DNA from 3 places in the Streptomyces sp. NPDC037290 genome. Region 2 is predicted to be linked to each of the others. Evidence: riboswitches for the same ligand, from Rfam matches in the RefSeq annotation. Region 2 holds a riboswitch; each other region holds the start of a gene.
What was found. Region 2 has a riboswitch for cobalamin ahead of ACZ7HQ_RS22810 (ribonucleoside-diphosphate reductase subunit alpha). Riboswitches for the same ligand answer to the same signal wherever they lie in the genome.

Region 1 (5,564 bases), on a different contig from region 2:
AACCGCACCACGACCCCCGGTTCGGCGGCCAGCGCGTCCACGTCCGTGAAGTTGGACATCAGCGGGATCGCGCACACGGCGACGCGCAGCACGTCCGCACCCAGGGGCGGGGTCACGGCGGACTCGCGGACCGTGCCGCGCAGCGACACCCGCAGTCCGTCCTCCTCGTCGATGCCCAGCCCGTGCCGGAACGGCAGCACGCCGTACGTCCGCCGCCCGGTCAGGCCCTGGAGCATGTCCAGCCCGGGCTCCAGCAGGCTGACATCCCCCCGGAACTTGTTCACCAGGAACCCGGCGACCAGTTCCTGGTCCTCGGGCGAGAGCAGGGCGAGGGTCCCGAAGAAGGACGCGAAGACGCCCCCGCGGTCGATGTCCCCCACCACCAGCACGGGCAGCCGCGCGTTCCGTGCGATCCCCATGTTCACGATGTCGGTCCGGCGCAGATTGATCTCGGCCGGGCTGCCCGCACCCTCACAGATCACCGCGTCATACGTGCCCCGCAACTCGGCCAGACAGTCCAGCACCGTGCCCAGGAGCTTCTGCTGGCGCCCCCCGTGGTAGCCGCGCGCGCTCAGCTCGCCCACCGGCCTGCCCAGCAGCACCACCTGGCTGCTCTGTTCGCCGCCCGGCTTGAGCAGCACCGGGTTCATCAGCGCCGTCGGCTCGATCCGGCACGCCTGGGCCTGCATGGCCTGCGCCCGCCCGATCTCCGCGCCCTCACGGGTCACGAAGGAGTTGAGCGACATGTTCTGCGCCTTGAACGGCGCGACCTTCACACCCTGGCGCACCAGCCACCGGCAGATCCCGGCCGTCACGACGCTCTTTCCGGCGTCGGAGGTGGTGCCGGCGACGAGGAGACCCCCGCTCACTTGCCACGTCCCTTCACGAGTCGGCGCGCGGCGAGGGTGACGCCGAGCGCGAGCAGGCCGACGCGGCGGGAGAGCCGTACGGCCCGGTCGATGTCGGTGACCTGGACGGCGCGTCCGGCCCTGCCGTTGAGCACGGGGCGGTGCTCGACCCGGCCGCCGTACGACAGCGTGCCGCCCAGCCGCACCCCCAGCGCCCCCGCGAACGACGCCTCGACGGGCCCGGCGTTGGGGCTCGGGTGCCTGCGGGCGTCGGCCTTCCAGGCGCGCAGGGCGCCTCGGGGGTCGGCCCCGGCCGCGGCGGCGAGTACGGCGGTCAGCCGGGCCCCCGGCCAGCCGGCGAGGTCGTCCAGCCGGGCGGAGGCCCAGCCGTAGCGCCGGTAGCGGGGGGACTTGTGACCGACCATCGCGTCCAGGGTGTTGACGGCCCGGAAGCCCAGCAGCCCCGGCACCCCGGCCACCGCCCCCCACACCAGGGCGCCCACGACGGCGTCGGAGGTGTTCTCGGCGACCGACTCGACCACGGCCCGGGCGATCCCGTCGGCGTCCAGCGCCTGCGGGTCCCGGCCGCACAGGTGCGGCAGCCGCGCCCGTGCCGCCGCGACGTCCCCGCGTTCGAGGGCGCGTCCGACGGCGCGGGCCTCGCGGGCGAGTGACGTACCGCCGACGACCGACCAGGTGGCGGCGGCGGTCAGCGCGAGGGAGGCGGTGGGGGAGCGGCGTACGGCGCGTGCGGCCGCCGTGCCGAGTGCGACGGCGCCTCCGGCGCACACGACGGTGTGCAGGGCGCCCCAGCCACGGTGGTCGTGCCACAACGCGCGGTCCACGGCAGCGGCCGCTCGCCCGAACACGGCGACCGGATGCCCGCGGCGCGGATCGCCGAGGAGGAGGTCACCGAGAAGGCCGGCGGCGGCGCCGTACGCGTAAGTGCGATCGGCACCCATGGGCTCAGCCGGCCGTGGGTACAGGAGCGGGCCTGGTGCGGGTCCTTGTCCTTCGGCAGCCGAGCATGGCGATCCGTGTCCTCACTCAGGGTATCCGCGCCCTGGTTCGACGAGAGTCGGCGGTGAGAGTTCCTGGCTCCCGGGGGTTCTTCCCCGGTGACAGTGGCGGGACCGCGCCGGATTCACACCGGCTTCCTCTCCTGTCGCCGTACATGGCCTGGGCAGTCCACCACGCGCCCGGAACGGCCGTCAACTTGCCGTTGACCTGCGCGGGGAGAGTGTGCCGATCCCCACACCGTGGCGCCCGTGGCCCCTGGGTACGGCGAAGGCTCCCTTCCGCAACGGACGGAGGGGAGCCTTGGTACCGCCTGGTTCCTGGCGCTTGGTCAGGCCTTGGCGACGATCAGGTAGATGCCGTACCCCACCGCCGCCGCGCACGCGGCGAAGCAGACGTAGGCGCCCGTGACGGCGAGGCCGGCGGAGCCGCCCTGGGCCGCGGCCTTCTCGCGCCGGGCCAGACCGTTGATGCCGAGGGTGAACAGGGCCACCAGGCCCACCGTGAAGGCGAGGCTGACGCCGAAGACGGAGCCGAGGGCCGCCCAGTCGATCTTCATGGGGATGCTTCCTTCAGTAACCGGGGTGACCGGGTCAGACGGTGGCCGGCGGCGCGGCCGGAGTCGCGGGCTCGGCTGCGGCCGGGGAGGCGATCGTCGCCGTCAGGTCCTCGACGATCGTGCCCGCCGGGGGCGGGGTCACCGCGGCGATGGCGGTGGTCACCACGCCGGCCGGCTCCTCGGTGTCGGTGACGACGTTGGTGTGGTCGACGACCTCGCGGCGGGAGATCTTCCAGATCGCGGCGCTCGCGGCGACGAGGAAGACGGCGACGGCGGCGGTGCCCCAGTCACCGAGGTCGGTGACGGACTCGGCGCCCGCGCCGACCAGCGCGGCGGCCGGCAGCGTGAGCACCCAGGCGACGGCCATGCGGGTCGCGGTGGACCAGCGGACGACGCCGCCCTTGCGGCCGAGGCCCGCGCCCATCACGGAGCCGGAGACGACGTGCGTGGTGGAGAGGGAGAAGCCGAGGTGGGAGGAGGCCAGGATGGCGGTCGCGGCGCTGGTCTGGGCGGCGAAGCCCTGGCGCGGCTCCAGCTCGGTCAGGCCCGTGCCCATGGTGCGGATGATGCGCCAGCCGCCGATGTAGGTGCCGAGCGCGATGGCCAGGCCGGCGGAGAGGATGACCCAGGTGGGAGGGTTGGACCCCGGGGCGATGGCACCGCCCGCGATCAGCGCGAGGGTGATGATGCCCATCGTCTTCTGGGCGTCGTTGGTGCCGTGGGCGAGGGAGACCAGTCCGGCCGAGGCGATCTGGCCGGCGCGGTAGCCCTTGCGGGTGGCCTCGCCCTCGGCCTTGCCGCCGATGCCGTAGGAGAAACGGGTGGCGAGCATCGACGCGAGGCCCGCCACGACCGGAGCGGCCACCGCCGGAAGCAGCACCTTGGTGACCAGCACGTCGCCGTGCACGGCACCGAAGCCGGCGGAGGCGACGGTGGCGCCGACCAGGCCGCCCATCAGGGCGTGCGAGGAGCTGGAGGGCAGGCCCATCAGCCAGGTCACGAGGTTCCAGAGGATCGCGCCGACCAGGGCGGCGAAGATGACCTCGGGACGGATGCCGGTCTCGTCGACGAGACCCTTGGAGATCGTGTTCGCGACCTCCACGGAGAGGAAGGCGCCCACCAGATTGAGAGCGGCGGACATGACCACCGCGATCTTGGGCTTCAGGGCGCCTGTCGAGATGGTGGTGGCCATCGCGTTGGCGGTGTCGTGGAAACCGTTCGTGAAATCAAACGCGAGTGCGGTTACCACCACAATCGCGAGGATCAGCGAGAAGCTTTCCATTTACCCAGGCAATCGTTCGAGGTCATTGGCTGGATGAACGTAGGCAACCTGGGTGAACGGAAGATGAACTGAGGCGGGCGTGGCGGTGTCCGGAGGGAGTGGGTGCCGTTCCGTTTCGCTCCCGCGACCCAGGCGTCCCTTGGCTACCGGCCCCGCGCGAGGGTCCGCAGCCGGCTCTTGGGGCCGTTGAAGAGATTCTGGTCACCCGGCAGCCGGCCCTTGCTGCCGTACTGCCAGATCGTCCAGTACTGCCATCCACCGGGCAGCTTCCCCGGACGCGAGGTGCCGTGGCGGGCGATCCACAGGGGGTTGCTGGAGAACGCGTGGCTGTTGCCGGTGCACAGCTTCCACCACTGGGCCGTCGTGTAGATCACGGGGCGGCGGCCGGTCTTCCGCTTGACCTCGTTGCTGAAGGACCGGATCCAGCGGACCATCCGCTTCTTGCCCAGCCCGTAGCACTTGTGCTTCTTGTTGTACGGGTTGTACTCGATGTCGAGCGCCGGCGGCAGGGTCCAGCCGTCCGCCCGCCAGTCGCCGCCGTGCCGCACGAAGAACGCGGCCTGCTGGGCGCCGGAGGACTTGTCCGGCAGGGCGAAGTGGTACGCGCCCCGGATCAGGCCCGCCCTGCGCGCCCCGTCGTACTGCTGGGAGAAGTAGGGGTTGCGGTAGGTGGTGGACTCGGTCGCCTTGACGTAGACGAACCGCGCGCCCTTGGACCGGGCGGCCGGCCAGTTCACGCGCTTCTGATGGGACGAGACGTCGTGTCCGCGGGGCTTGCCCGGGGCGGCCGGCGGCGGAGGCCCCGCCGCGGCGGGCGCGGTGCCCGCGAGGGCGAGCGCCACCGTGGCCGCCACGAGGACACCGGCGCGGCGACGGAGGCGAGTGCGTTCACGGGCCATGTGTCTCCCCGGGTCGGCGGACGAGGTCTCGTCCGGCGGACAAGGCAGACCATTGAAGGCTCGGCGATCACCGAATCGGCGCCCACACGGGGTGATTCCCGATCATTTCCACCCGGATGGGTGTGCGCACTTCCGGCCGGAAGCCACCGCCCGCCCCCTGCCCGCGGGTGCGGCTGGCAGGATCGCGGCATGGCTGAACAGCGGCGGGACGCGGAACAGGAACGGATCTGGGCGGAACTGGTCGCGACGGCGCGGCGGACCGTAGCCGACGGGCTGGTGGTCGGCACCTCGGGGAACGTCTCGGCGCGCGCCGGCGACCTGGTGCTGGTCACCCCCTCGGGCGTGCCCTACGACCGGCTCACCCCGGACGACATCACCGGCGTCGACCTCACCGGACGCCAGGTGCTGGGCACACTGGCGCCGACCAGCGAGCTGCCCATGCACCTCGCCGTCTACCGCACCACCGACGCCCGCGCGGTCGTCCACACCCACGCCGTGCACGCAACGGCGGTCTCCACGCTCGTGCCCGAGCTGCCGCTGGTCCACTACATGGCCGCAGCCCTCGGCGGCCCCGTCCGCGTCGCCCCCTACGCAACGTACGGCACCGACGAGCTGGCCCGGAACATGCTCCGCGCCCTGGCCGGCCGCTCCGGCTGCCTCCTGCAGAACCACGGCACGATCACCTACGGCGCGACCCTCGACCAGGCCTACGACCGCACCGCCCAGCTGGAGTGGATGTGCCGGCTGTGGCTGACGGCGTCCTCGGCACCGGGTCTGACCCCGTCCTTGCTCACCGAGGCACAACTCGCCGAGGTCGGGGAACGCTTGAAGGGGTACGGCCAACGGAGGTGACCCAGTGCCGCCCAACCCTTCGCTCCCACCCTTCCTCGCACGTCTCGCCCGCCTCTTCACCCCGGCCCCCGCCGCACCCCGAGGCTCCTCACCCGGCCCCGCCCTCC
Region 2 (5,564 bases):
CAGCTCCCACAGGCACAGCGCCTGGAGCAGGTTGAGCTGGGCGTACCAGCAACGGCTCTGCTGCAGTACGGTCTCCGCCTGCCGGATCAGGTCGGCACGGGCGCCGGGGTAGGTGTGCGGGTGGCGCGTGCGCCGGTTGGCCGCGTACTTGAAGCCCTGGGCCAGGGCGGTCTCCAGGGCGAGCGGCAGATCGGGGGTGCCGCCGGTCTGCCGCGGGTCCAGGTGGCGCAGCCACTTGGTGAGGCGTTCGCGGGCCTCGTCACGATGGGCGTCGTCGACGGAGCCCAGGAGCATGGGGATCATCCAGGCCCGCATGACGAACTCCCGCAGGAGCGCGACACGTTGCTCCCGGTAGCGCCGGTTGACCGCCCGCCGCCGGCGCTGCAGCCGGTCGATGAGGTCGGCCCGGGACGAGGCGCGGGCGGCCCTCGCCCTGCGCATGTCCGCCGCCCACACGGCGTACCGCTGTCTCTTCCAGGTCTTCAGGTCGCCGACCTTCTTGTTGTACTCCTGCACCGGGTCGGTGTGCACACCGATCTTCTCGCGGACCACGGCGAACGCCGGGTTGCCGCCGCTGCCGAACTCCTGGGCGGCCGCCAGGCGTATGGCGTACCAGGGCTCCTCCATGCCCATCTCGAACAGCTCCCGGTACAGCGCCGTCGTGTCGACCCTGCCGGAGACGGACCGCAGCGCCGTACCGAGCTGCCTGAGCAGTCCGAGCTTCGCCTCCTCCAGGGTGCGCTGGTCCCCCTTGAAGCTCCGCCACCTGAGGTGCACCGTGCGGACGATGTCGTCGAGCAGCTTCGGGGTGTCCTCCACGCTCTCGACCTCCAGGGCCGCCGTGTACAGGTCGAGGGCCTTCGGGTCGGCGGGGCGGCGGTTGGCGGCCGTCAGGAGCCGGTGGGCCATGGGGCGCCCGTGCACGGGAGCCCGCCGCCACCGCTCCCTCAGTTCCCGCTTCAGCTCGGTGGTGACACCGCCGTGCACGGCGGAGCGGTCCGCCGCCCGCCGGCGGGACAGCAGCACCAGGGAGATGAGCAACTCCCGGCTGGGACCGGGTGGTTGCAGCGCCTGCTCGATCAGCTCCCCGGCATCGCGCTCTCCCAGGCGGTACAGCATGCGGTAGCCGAAGTACGCCTGGATGATGCTGTGCGGGAAGCGGACCTTCTGCTCGAAGCCCTCCACCAGCCTCAGCTTGTCGGCATGGCTCGCGAAGCGGGCCATGACGGCGTGGCACTGGCCCAGGTTCCCCTCCCGCAGCCTCCTGCTCACCTCCCCGCTCACCCGGGCGCAGAGCAGGTTCCAGACCCGCTCGCGGTGCCACTCGGAGAAGGCGTTCCCGCGCTTGCCGTACCGGTCGAAGCCCCGCTGCTCCCAGAGGTGTTCGGCCTGCGCCCGCACCCGCCGGGCCCGGCCGGGGTGGACGTCCCGGTCCAGCAGCTCCGTGAAGCCGACCTCCAGCGTGTCCTGGAGCAGTCCGGTACAGGCCAGGGCGGAGACCACCTCCAGGGTGTCGCGGCGCTCCCGCGGCCCCAGTGCCACGTCCTCGCGCAGCAGGCCCTCCAGCAGCGCCCGCTCCCATGTCTCCAGCAGCCACAACCGCAGCTGACTGCGGTCCCAGCTGCGGGTGTCCAGCCGCCGCGGGTCGTTGCGCCGGTCGCGCTCCAGGGCGCCGTGGTGGTGCAGCTCCCGGGCGATGTGCAGATAGATGGGCGACTCGGTCACCTCCGCCGTCTCCACGATCCAGTCCAGGCGGCGCTCGTCGGTGTCCGGCATGTGCGCCTTGACGAAGTGGAGCGCCGCCTCCTCGCTCAACGGTTCCAGCTCCACGATGGCGGCGGGGGTGCTCTCCAGCGGGCTGTGCGGCCGGGAGGCGATGACGAGGGGCAGTTTCTCCTCGTGGGCACGCTCGATGGCCTTGCGGATGATGTTGTTCCGGTCCTCCTGGAGATCCTCGTCGAGGACGGCCTCCTCCAGGCCGTCGGCGATGACGACCACCTTGTCGTCGGCGAGCAGCTGCTGCCAGACCCGCTCCGTCTTGGTGCGCGCCAGGATGCCCTGGGGCGCTTCCTCGGCGAAGCGCTGTCTGGCCATGCGCTCGAAGTTCAGGCCGGGGCCGGTGGCGTCCCGCAGCCGGATCGGCACGGGTACGGCGCGCTGCTCCGCCAGCAGTTCGGTGAGCCGCACCAGGACGGCGGTCTTGCCCACCCCCACGCCGCCGACGAGCAGGTACGGGCGGCGGGTGTCGCGGTCGCGCAGCCGCTGGGCGATGACCTGGGCGACCTCCTCCCGGCCGACGATCTCGGCGATGTCCGGCCCGGCGGTGACCACCAGGTCCTGTGGTCTGCGGCGTGCCTTCGCGAGATAGCGGCGCTTGGTCCAGCCGTACCACCAGAACAGGAAGACCGCGGCGGCGAGCGAGGCGGCGAGGACGGGGCCGACGAAGCGAAGGAGGGCGTCGAACCCCTGGTTGTTCTTCCGCCATGTCTCGAACCACGTCGAGTGGTGGGCCACCAGGATGTAGACGCCCTCTCCGATCCAGGCGAGGACGGTGAGCGCGGCCAGGGCCCAGACGACCCTGGTGGCATTGGTGTAGGAGAACCATCTGCGCCACTTCCTGGGCCGGGTGGTGTCCTGGCGGGCTTCCCAACGGACCGTCAGTCGGTGCCAGTGGCGCAGGTACACGCGTCGGCCCCGGCGGCCGAGCCCCCTCAGGGGGAGGGTCGCCATGGGCGCGTTGCGCGGTCGCTCCTTGCCCGGCGGGCGGCGCACGACCTTGGGCATGGTGCGCTCTCCTCCCAGAGCTGCTCGGGACGGAGGACCCCCGGTGGTGCCGGCACCCACCTTCCATGGAAACACGCACGGCCCGACCCGCAACCCGGCCGCCGCGCGGGACCGGTGAGTTGACGCTCCGAAGCCACCGCACCACACAACAGACACAACATCTGGGGGTGCCACGACAGCCCGGCACTAGATGTATGCTCATGCTCGCTGTCGCCGCAGGGGAATCCGGTGCGAATCCGGAACTGTCCCGCAACGGTGTACTTGTGCCTGCCCGCCCCAAAGGTGCCTGCATCGCACAGGAGTCAGTCCGAGGACCTGCCGACAGCGCGCCCGGCCGTCCGGTCCGGGTGTCCCGATACGTCCGGGCCTCGTGGAATGGGCCGGTGGACGCGACGCCGTGTGCGCTCGTGGCTGCCCCCTGTCCTCCGCAAGGCCCCCGTGCCGAGCGAGGGAGAGCCCCACGTGACCATCGCGCCAGCAGATCCGGCTTCAGCCAGCGGCCTGGAGACCGACGGTCCCGGTACCGCGCTGCTGCGTACCCTGACCGAGCTGACCGCCGACCTCCCCGACGCCGACCCCGGCCGGGTCGCCGCCGCCGCCCTGCGCGGCCGGTCGGCGCACGCTGACGAGGCGGAGTTGCGCGAGCTGGCCACGGAGGCCGCCGCCGGGCTCATCTCGGAGGACCCCGCCTACTCCCGGCTGGCCGCCCGGCTGCTGACCCTCTCCATCCGCGCCGAGGCCGCCTCGCAGGGCGTGACGTCCTTCACCGAGTCCGTGGCCGTGGGGCACCGCGAGGGGCTCATCGCCGACCGGACCGCCGAGTTCGCCCGGCTGCACGCCGAGCCGCTCGACGCGCTGATCGACCGCCAGGCCGACGACCGCTTCGGCTACTTCGGCCTGCGCACCCTGTACAGCCGCTACCTCCTGCGGCACCCGATCACCCGCAAGGTCATCGAGACGCCGCAGCACTTCATGCTGCGGGTCGCGAGCGGCCTGGCCGAGGACGACACGACCCGTTCCGTCGACGAGGTCGCCGCGCTCTACCGGCTCATGAGCCGGCTCGACTACCTCCCGTCCTCCCCCACCCTCTTCAACTCCGGCACGCGGCACCCCCAGATGTCGTCCTGCTACCTGCTCGACTCCCCGCTGGACGAGCTGGACTCCATCTACGACCGCTACCACCAGGTGGCCCGGCTCTCGAAGCATGCCGGCGGCATCGGTCTGTCGTACTCCCGGATCCGCAGCCGCGGTTCGCTGATCCGCGGCACCAACGGGCACTCCAACGGCATCGTGCCGTTCCTGAAGACCCTGGACGCCTCGGTGGCCGCGGTGAACCAGGGCGGCCGGCGCAAGGGCGCCGCGGCGGTCTACCTGGAGACCTGGCACTCCGACCTCGAGGAGTTCCTGGAGCTGCGGGACAACACCGGTGAGGACGCCCGCCGTACGCACAACCTGAACCTCGCGCACTGGGTCCCGGACGAGTTCATGCGCCGGGTCAACGCCGACGCGCAGTGGTCGCTGTTCTCCCCGGCGGACGTGCCGGAGCTGGTCGACCTGTGGGGCGAGGAGTTCGACGCGGCCTACCGCAAGGCCGAGGCGGCGGGCCTGGCGAAGAAGACCATGCCGGCCCGTGAGCTGTACGGCCGGATGATGCGCACGCTCGCGCAGACCGGCAACGGCTGGATGACCTTCAAGGACGCCGCCAACCGCACCGCCAACCAGACGGCCCTGCCCGGTCACGTGGTCCACTCCTCCAACCTCTGCACGGAGATCCTGGAGGTCACGAACGACGGCGAGACCGCGGTCTGCAACCTGGGCTCCGTCAACCTGGGTGCCTTCGTCGACCCGGCTTCCCAGGACATCGACTGGGAGCGGCTGGACGAGACGGTCCGCACGGCCGTCACCTTCCTCGACCGGGTCGTGGACATCAACTTCTACCCGACCGAGCAGGCGGGCCGGTCCAACGCCAGATGGCGTCCCGTGGGCCTCGGCGCGATGGGTCTGCAGGACGTCTTCTTCAAGCTGCGCCTGCCCTTCGACTCGCCGGAGGCGAAGCGGCTCTCCACGCGGATCGCCGAGCGGATCATGCTCGCCGCCTACGAGGCGTCCGCCGACCTCGCCGAGCGCAGCGGCCCGCTGCCGGCCTGGGAGAAGACCCGTACGGCCCGGGGCGTGCTGCACCCCGACCACTACGACGTGGAGCTGACCTGGCCCGAGCGCTGGGCGGCCCTGCGCGAGCGGATCGGACGCGTCGGCATGCGCAACTCGCTGCTCCTCGCGATCGCGCCGACCGCGACCATCGCCTCCATCGCGGGCGTGTACGAGTGCATCGAGCCCCAGGTGTCGAACCTGTTCAAGCGCGAGACGCTGTCCGGCGAGTTCCTGCAGGTCAACTCCTACCTGGTGCAGGACCTGAAGAACCTCGGCGTGTGGGACGCCCGCACCCGCGAGGCGCTGCGCGACGCGAACGGCTCGGTGCAGGACTTCGCCTGGATCCCCGAGGAGGTACGCCGGCTGTACCGCACGGCCTGGGAGGTCCCGCAGCGCGGCCTGATCGACATGGCCGCGGACCGCACCCCGTTCCTGGACCAGTCGCAGTCCCTGAACCTCTTCATGGAGACGCCCACCATCGGCAAGCTCTCCTCGATGTACGCGTACGCCTGGAAGTCCGGTCTGAAGACCACGTACTACCTGCGCTCCCGCCCGGCGACCCGGATCGCGCGCGCCGCCCGGGCGCAGAGCGGGACGACCATCCCCGTCCAGCAGGCCGCCGATCCCGA
Region 3 (5,564 bases), on a different contig from region 2:
GATGCGCCGTGACGGCGGCGCGCCGATGTGCTGGGACAGGGGCGGCCTCGTGGCGTCAGGTGGGCAAAGTGGCTCAGCGAGCGCTGCCGAGGTTCCGGTCGTGCTCGGCGCCTTCGAGCATGAGGGTGGTCTCCTCGATGCGGCGGAAACGGCCGTCGGGGGCGAACTCGGCGAAGAGGTAGACCTCCATGCGGACGGTGGAGCCGTCGGTCTTGATGACCTCCATCGTGTGGCGGTCGGCGTAGCGATCGCCGGACGAGAGTTCGTCGTGCACCTCCACCGAGCCGCCGGCGACGACCGTGCGCAGGTGGGCGATGTGGGCGAGGAACTCGGTGCGGTCCGCCCAGCTTCCGTCAGTGCGCTGGCGGTAGTCGGGGGCGAAGTGCCGGTCGGCGGCCTCGTCGAGGTCGAGGCCCGGGGTGAGGAGCAGGTCGGTGAGGGCGGCGCGGGCGTCGGTGCGGTTGCCGGCGGTGGTCATGACGGTCCCCTTGGTGTTCATGTTTCGGCAGAAAGTGCGTGCGCCGAGCACGCACATGCACCGTACTACAGATTGCGTGCGTCGCGCACGCTATTCTTGGGTCATGCCTAACGATGTGGGACACGAGATCGCCGACGCCCTTGGAGCTCTGCTCAGGCGGGGCACCCGAGCACGGCTCTACGCGCGCCTGACGGACGGCCTGGGCGAGGCGGTGGACGAAACCACCTACCCCGTCCTCAGTGGGCTCGCCCGGACCGGCCCGTGCAGCGCTGCCGACCTCGCGGGCGAAATCGGCCTCGACCGCTCCGGCGTCACCCGCCGCGCCACCCGCCTGGAGGAAGCCGGCCTGCTGCGCCGCGAACCCGACCCCGACGACCGCCGCGCCACCCTGCTCGCCCTGACCGAAACCGGACAGCAGGCGGTGAAGACCACCCGGCAGCGCCTGGCCACTATCATCGAGGCGTCCCTCGCCTCCTGGCCCCCGGAGGAGGCGCAGAGCTTCGCCCGCCAACTCCACCGCTTTGTCGCCACCGGCCCGTTCGCGGAATCGTGACGCCTGCAAGCGAGGTGCGAGTGCGCAATGCCCGGGCCGCGCCGACTCCGGCGCTTCGTTCCTGCGCTCGTACATCGTCTTGTCGAAGCCGGGGGGTCTGCCGCCCCAGCTGCCGCGTCCCTTGCGGTGAGCGCGCCGGCTTCTGGGCTCAGGAGTGGTGCGCTTGCCGCCGCTGACAGGGGTCGGCCACCGAGTGGACGCTTTCTGGCTGCGGATGCGGGCGAGTTCACGTCGTTCTGCGGACGGGACGCCGCGGTGGCGGGCATTGGCGTTGTGCCGGCAGTAACCGGGACGGCATCGGGTCTCGCTCTTCCCCTCGACGCTTGACTCACAGAATTATGAACATGTTCAATTCATGAGTCGAGAAGGAACTGCCGTCGTCCGTGCGGCAGATCTCACGAGGAGGCGCGGTGGGTTCGGGGGCGGGGGTCATCGCATACGCCTTTCTGATCTACACCATCCTGATGACGCTGTTCTGCGTCTTCATCGGGTCCAGGACCTCCTGGAGGATGGGCTGGCTCATATCAGCTCCAGTGATCTTCGCGCCCTGGGGTTTGGTGCTGGTCGCGTTCGCCATCCACTGACCGGTCCCAGCGGCCGGCACCGGGACGGCGCCGACCGACGGTGGGGCAACTCCGGTCAACGGCGTCATCGTCGGACGACAGCGCTGACCGGATTTGAGATCATGACCGGTGACAACAGGCGACGGCGGTTCGAGGAAGCCGGTGAGAATCCGGCGTGGTCCCGCCACTGTGACCGGTGAGCGAGTTCCGGCCACCGCCCGGACAGGGTGGGAAGGCGGGGCGAGCGGCGACCCGGGAGCCAGGACACTCACGCGGTCGCCTCCTCGACGAACACCGGGGCGGATCTCCCCGGGAGGGGAGTGGTGTGCCATGCCGGAGACGCCGTCAGAAGAGACATCGGTCCAGGCCGCGCAGGTGGGTGAATCGGTGCCGTGCCGGGTCGTCGTGTGCCGGGACTGCTGCTGCGGGAGTCCCAAGGTGACCGGAGTGGATCACGCCGCACAGACCGCGCGACTGCGGGCGGAGGTGCCGGTGCGCATCTCGGAGTGCCTCGACGTGTGCGATCAGGCCAACGTCATCGTCGTGCAGCCGTCCGCCGCGGGCCGTGCCGCCGGTGCCCGGCCGGTCTGGCTCGGGCTCGTCAACGATCCGGACGCGACCGAGGACATCGTCACCTGGGTCCGTGCCGGTGGTCCAGGCGTGGCGCCACTGCCGGACATCCTCGACTTGTACGTCTTCACCCCACCGCGGCGCACCGCGGTTTCCTGAGGCTTGCGCGCGACAGGAGGCTGGTCGCTTCGAATCCGGGGCGCTTGCAGACTCGAAATCGCGAGGTCTGACTGAGGCTGGCCGAACCCTCTTCCCATGGAGCCCGTTCCGCCCCGCCTGGTGCGAGTGGAAGATCACGCCAGGCTGAGGCGGTCTTGGCCGTGCACGCGGCGCGCGGTACGGTCTGTCCGATATCGCCGACGGCGAGACGGAAGCCGGTGAGAACCCGGCACGGTCGCGCCACTGTATGCGGGACGCCCCCTGCGGCGTCCCGTGCGTCAGACAGCTCCCTGGGCGGTCTTCTTCGGCATTCCTGATGCTGGTCCTGGTCTACTTCGTCGGCGCCGAGCAGGGCGCCACCTCCGTGTTCAACGGCACCGGCGTCCACGAGTGGGTGCACGACGCCCGCCATCGGCTCGGTTTCCCCTGCCACTGACGCGGGGGGACACCGCACGCCCATGAACTCCGCAACCGTACGGAACCTTCTCGTACGGGGCATGCTCGCCGGCCTCGCCGCCGGCGTGCTCGCCCTCGTCGTGGCATACCTCCTCGGTGAGCCGAACGTCGGCAAGGCGATCAGCTTCGAGGAGGCCCACTCCCACGAGCATGAGATGGAGGTCGTCTCCCGCTCCCTGCAGTCCACCGCCGGCCTCGCCACCGGTGTCCTCGTCTACGGGGTCGCCTTCGGCGGCGTCGCCGCTCTCGAGCCTGGTCGTCCGCGCAGCAGACCCTGCGGGTGACGCGCCCCGGGACGCTGCGCGATGCCATGCTCATCCGAAGGGCGTCCATCCCAACCTGGAACCCGGCCCGGTGCCAACGGCCGAGTAGGGATACTCGGCCGTCAGCGTTCTCCCGGCGGACACGAGGGTCGGGGCCCATGCTCGTGGAGCCCCGGTCCGAAAGATCGTCCGGTCAGGGTCAGGAGGCGGGCAGCTCCCCGCGGACGGTACGGGCGGCGGTGACCAGGTTTTCCAGGGAGGCGCGGGTCTCGGGAACCGCATGAAGGCAAGGCGCCACTGCCAACGCACCCGCAACGCCATCGCCGAGTAGCCTCTCCGGCGGTCGTCTGCGAGGGTGATCGGACGGATGCATCCCCCACTGGGCTCCTAGTCCATGCAGACCCTGGACGCTCACAGGGCGAGGATCCGTCGACAACGTCCACGACACGGACCAATCCGCCAGATGGAGCATCCGCGACCCCTTCGGTCGAAGAATCTCCGCGGACACCAAGGCCCGGGACGAGAGAGCCGCCAGCGGCACCAGTCCAAGAACTACGATCGCCCCAGCGCAACAGATCACAGCGCCATGAGGGACTGCCCGGACAGCCACCCGCAGGAGGTCTGCAATGGCGAAGCTGCTGTCCGTCAACGTAGGAATGCCCAAGGACGTCTTCTGGCGGGGAAGGACCGTCCACACCGGAGCGTGGAAATCTCCCGTCGCGGGCCGTCGCATGGTGCGGCGGCTGAACGTCGAAGGAGACGGCCAAGGCGACCTCGCCGGGCACGGCGGCGAGATTCGAGCCGTTCTGGTCTACCAACTGCAGTCCTACCAGTACTGGCAAAGGCAGCTCGGTCGCCACGACCTGACCTTCGGGATCTTCGGGGAGAACTTCACCGTCGACGGCCTGCCCGACAACGAAGTGTGCATCGGCGACCGGTACCGCATCGGCGAAGCCGAATTCGAGGTCACCCAGCCACGGGTCACCTGCTACCGCGTCGGCATGCGCCTGGGTGAACCCACCATGGCCTCACTCCTGGTTGCCCACCACCGCCCCGGCTTCTACCTCCGCGTGATCACCGAGGGATTTGTCCAGGCCGGCGACGAGATCACGCTCACCCGCAAAGGCCCCGGACAACTCAGCGTCGCCGACACCGACGCCTTGCTCTACCTCCCCGACCGCGACCCCGAAAAGCTACGCAAAGCACTCGGCATTCCCGCCCTCAGCCCCGGATGGCAGCAGTCCTTCCGCGAGCTCGCCACTGCCCAAAAACCCCAACAGGAACCGGGATGGCCAGGCGAACGCGCCGGCACCCAGCAGCCCAGAGAAGAACCCGGATGGCAGGGCTTCAAGACTATGCGCGTTGCCCGCATCGTCCCGGAGACCCCCACCGTCTCCTCGATCTACCTCGAATCCATGGACGATACACCCCTGCCCCCGGCCCGCCCGGGCCAGTACCTCTCCCTCCGCCTCGCCGTCGGCGACGCCCCACCCGCAGTGCGCAGCTACTCCCTGTCAGCCATGCCAACCGCCAGCACCTACCGCATCAGCATCAAACACGAGCCCCACGGACGAGTGAGCAGTTACATTCACGCAAGACTCCACCCCGGGGCCCTCGTGGACATCGCCAGCCCCCGCGGAACATTCGTACTCGAAGAAAGCACCCGCCCCGTCGTGCTCATCTCCGCGGGGATCGGCGCCACCCCCGTGCTTGCCATGCTCCACCAACTCGCCGCCACACGAGACCCACGCCCGGTCTGGTGGATCCACACCGCCCACGACCGCGCCCACCACGCCTTCGCGGACGAGTCCCACGCCCTCCTGGCGCACCTCCCTCACGCTCACGAGTACGTCTACTACACCGCCGAAGCCCCGCCTCCGGGCGAGGACCACATCATCCAGGGCCGCCCGACCCGCCAGACGCTGGAGGCCATGCATATCCCGACCGACGCCGACGCCTACCTCTGCGGGCCGACCGCCTTCATGAACGACCTCGGCGACCTCCTGCGCCATCACGGCCTCCGCACCGAGCGGATCCACACCGAACAGTTCAGCGCCCTGCCCGCCATCAATCCCGGCGTGGCCCCTACCGCGGTGCTCCGGCCACACCAACCGCCCGGCCCCCCTGGCACCGGCCCACTCATCACCTTCGCCCGCAGCGGCGTCACCACGCCATGGTCATCCGCCCACGCATCCCTCCTCGACCTCGCCGAAGCATGCGACGTCCCGACCCGCTGGTCCTGCCGCACCGGTGTCTGCCACACCTGCATCACCCGCCTCGTGGCAGGCGACATCACCTACACCACCCCACCCCTCGAACTTCCCGAGCCCGGCACCGTCCTTGTGTGCTGCAGTACACCGGACACCGACGTCGTCCTCGATCTCTAATCACCTGGCACGCGTCGATATCACACAGCTCTGACGTGCAGGAGGGAACCGACCTTGCACGTCGCCGACGTGGGCGTACGGGGATTCGACGCAGCCGGCTGACACCTCCGGCGCTCACGCTCCATCCCCGCGATC

Region 1: it holds a riboswitch for cobalamin, as region 2 does, so the genes downstream of both, ACZ7HQ_RS05545 (cobalamin biosynthesis protein) here and ACZ7HQ_RS22810 (ribonucleoside-diphosphate reductase subunit alpha) in region 2, are expected to answer to the same signal.
Region 3: it holds a riboswitch for cobalamin, as region 2 does, so the genes downstream of both, ACZ7HQ_RS14045 ((2Fe-2S) ferredoxin domain-containing protein) here and ACZ7HQ_RS22810 (ribonucleoside-diphosphate reductase subunit alpha) in region 2, are expected to answer to the same signal.

The regions. Positions count from the first base shown of each region.
Region 1 covers NZ_JBVJVZ010000001.1:1,206,026-1,211,589, forward strand. Annotated here, with positions in the region: gene ACZ7HQ_RS05540 (cobyric acid synthase) at 1-869, opposite strand, end outside; gene ACZ7HQ_RS05545 (cobalamin biosynthesis protein) at 866-1,810, opposite strand; cobalamin riboswitch at 1,917-2,057, opposite strand; gene ACZ7HQ_RS05550 (hypothetical protein) at 2,197-2,424, opposite strand; gene ACZ7HQ_RS05555 (inorganic phosphate transporter) at 2,459-3,706, opposite strand; gene ACZ7HQ_RS05560 (lysozyme) at 3,850-4,605, opposite strand; gene ACZ7HQ_RS05565 (class II aldolase/adducin family protein) at 4,795-5,457, shown strand.
Region 2 covers NZ_JBVJVZ010000006.1:203,339-208,902, forward strand. Annotated here, with positions in the region: gene ACZ7HQ_RS22805 (NACHT domain-containing protein) at 1-2,784, opposite strand, end outside; cobalamin riboswitch at 2,979-3,121, shown strand; gene ACZ7HQ_RS22810 (ribonucleoside-diphosphate reductase subunit alpha) at 3,247-5,564, shown strand, end outside.
Region 3 covers NZ_JBVJVZ010000003.1:717,007-722,570, reverse strand. Annotated here, with positions in the region: gene ACZ7HQ_RS14060 (nuclear transport factor 2 family protein) at 74-478, opposite strand; gene ACZ7HQ_RS14055 (MarR family winged helix-turn-helix transcriptional regulator) at 582-1,031, shown strand; gene ACZ7HQ_RS14050 (hypothetical protein) at 1,483-1,674, opposite strand; cobalamin riboswitch at 1,705-1,885, shown strand; gene ACZ7HQ_RS14045 ((2Fe-2S) ferredoxin domain-containing protein) at 1,925-2,323, shown strand; partial or broken gene ACZ7HQ_RS14040 (CbtB domain-containing protein) at 2,567-2,759, shown strand; partial or broken gene ACZ7HQ_RS14035 (CbtA family protein) at 2,782-3,027, shown strand; gene ACZ7HQ_RS14030 (MOSC domain-containing protein) at 3,669-5,429, shown strand.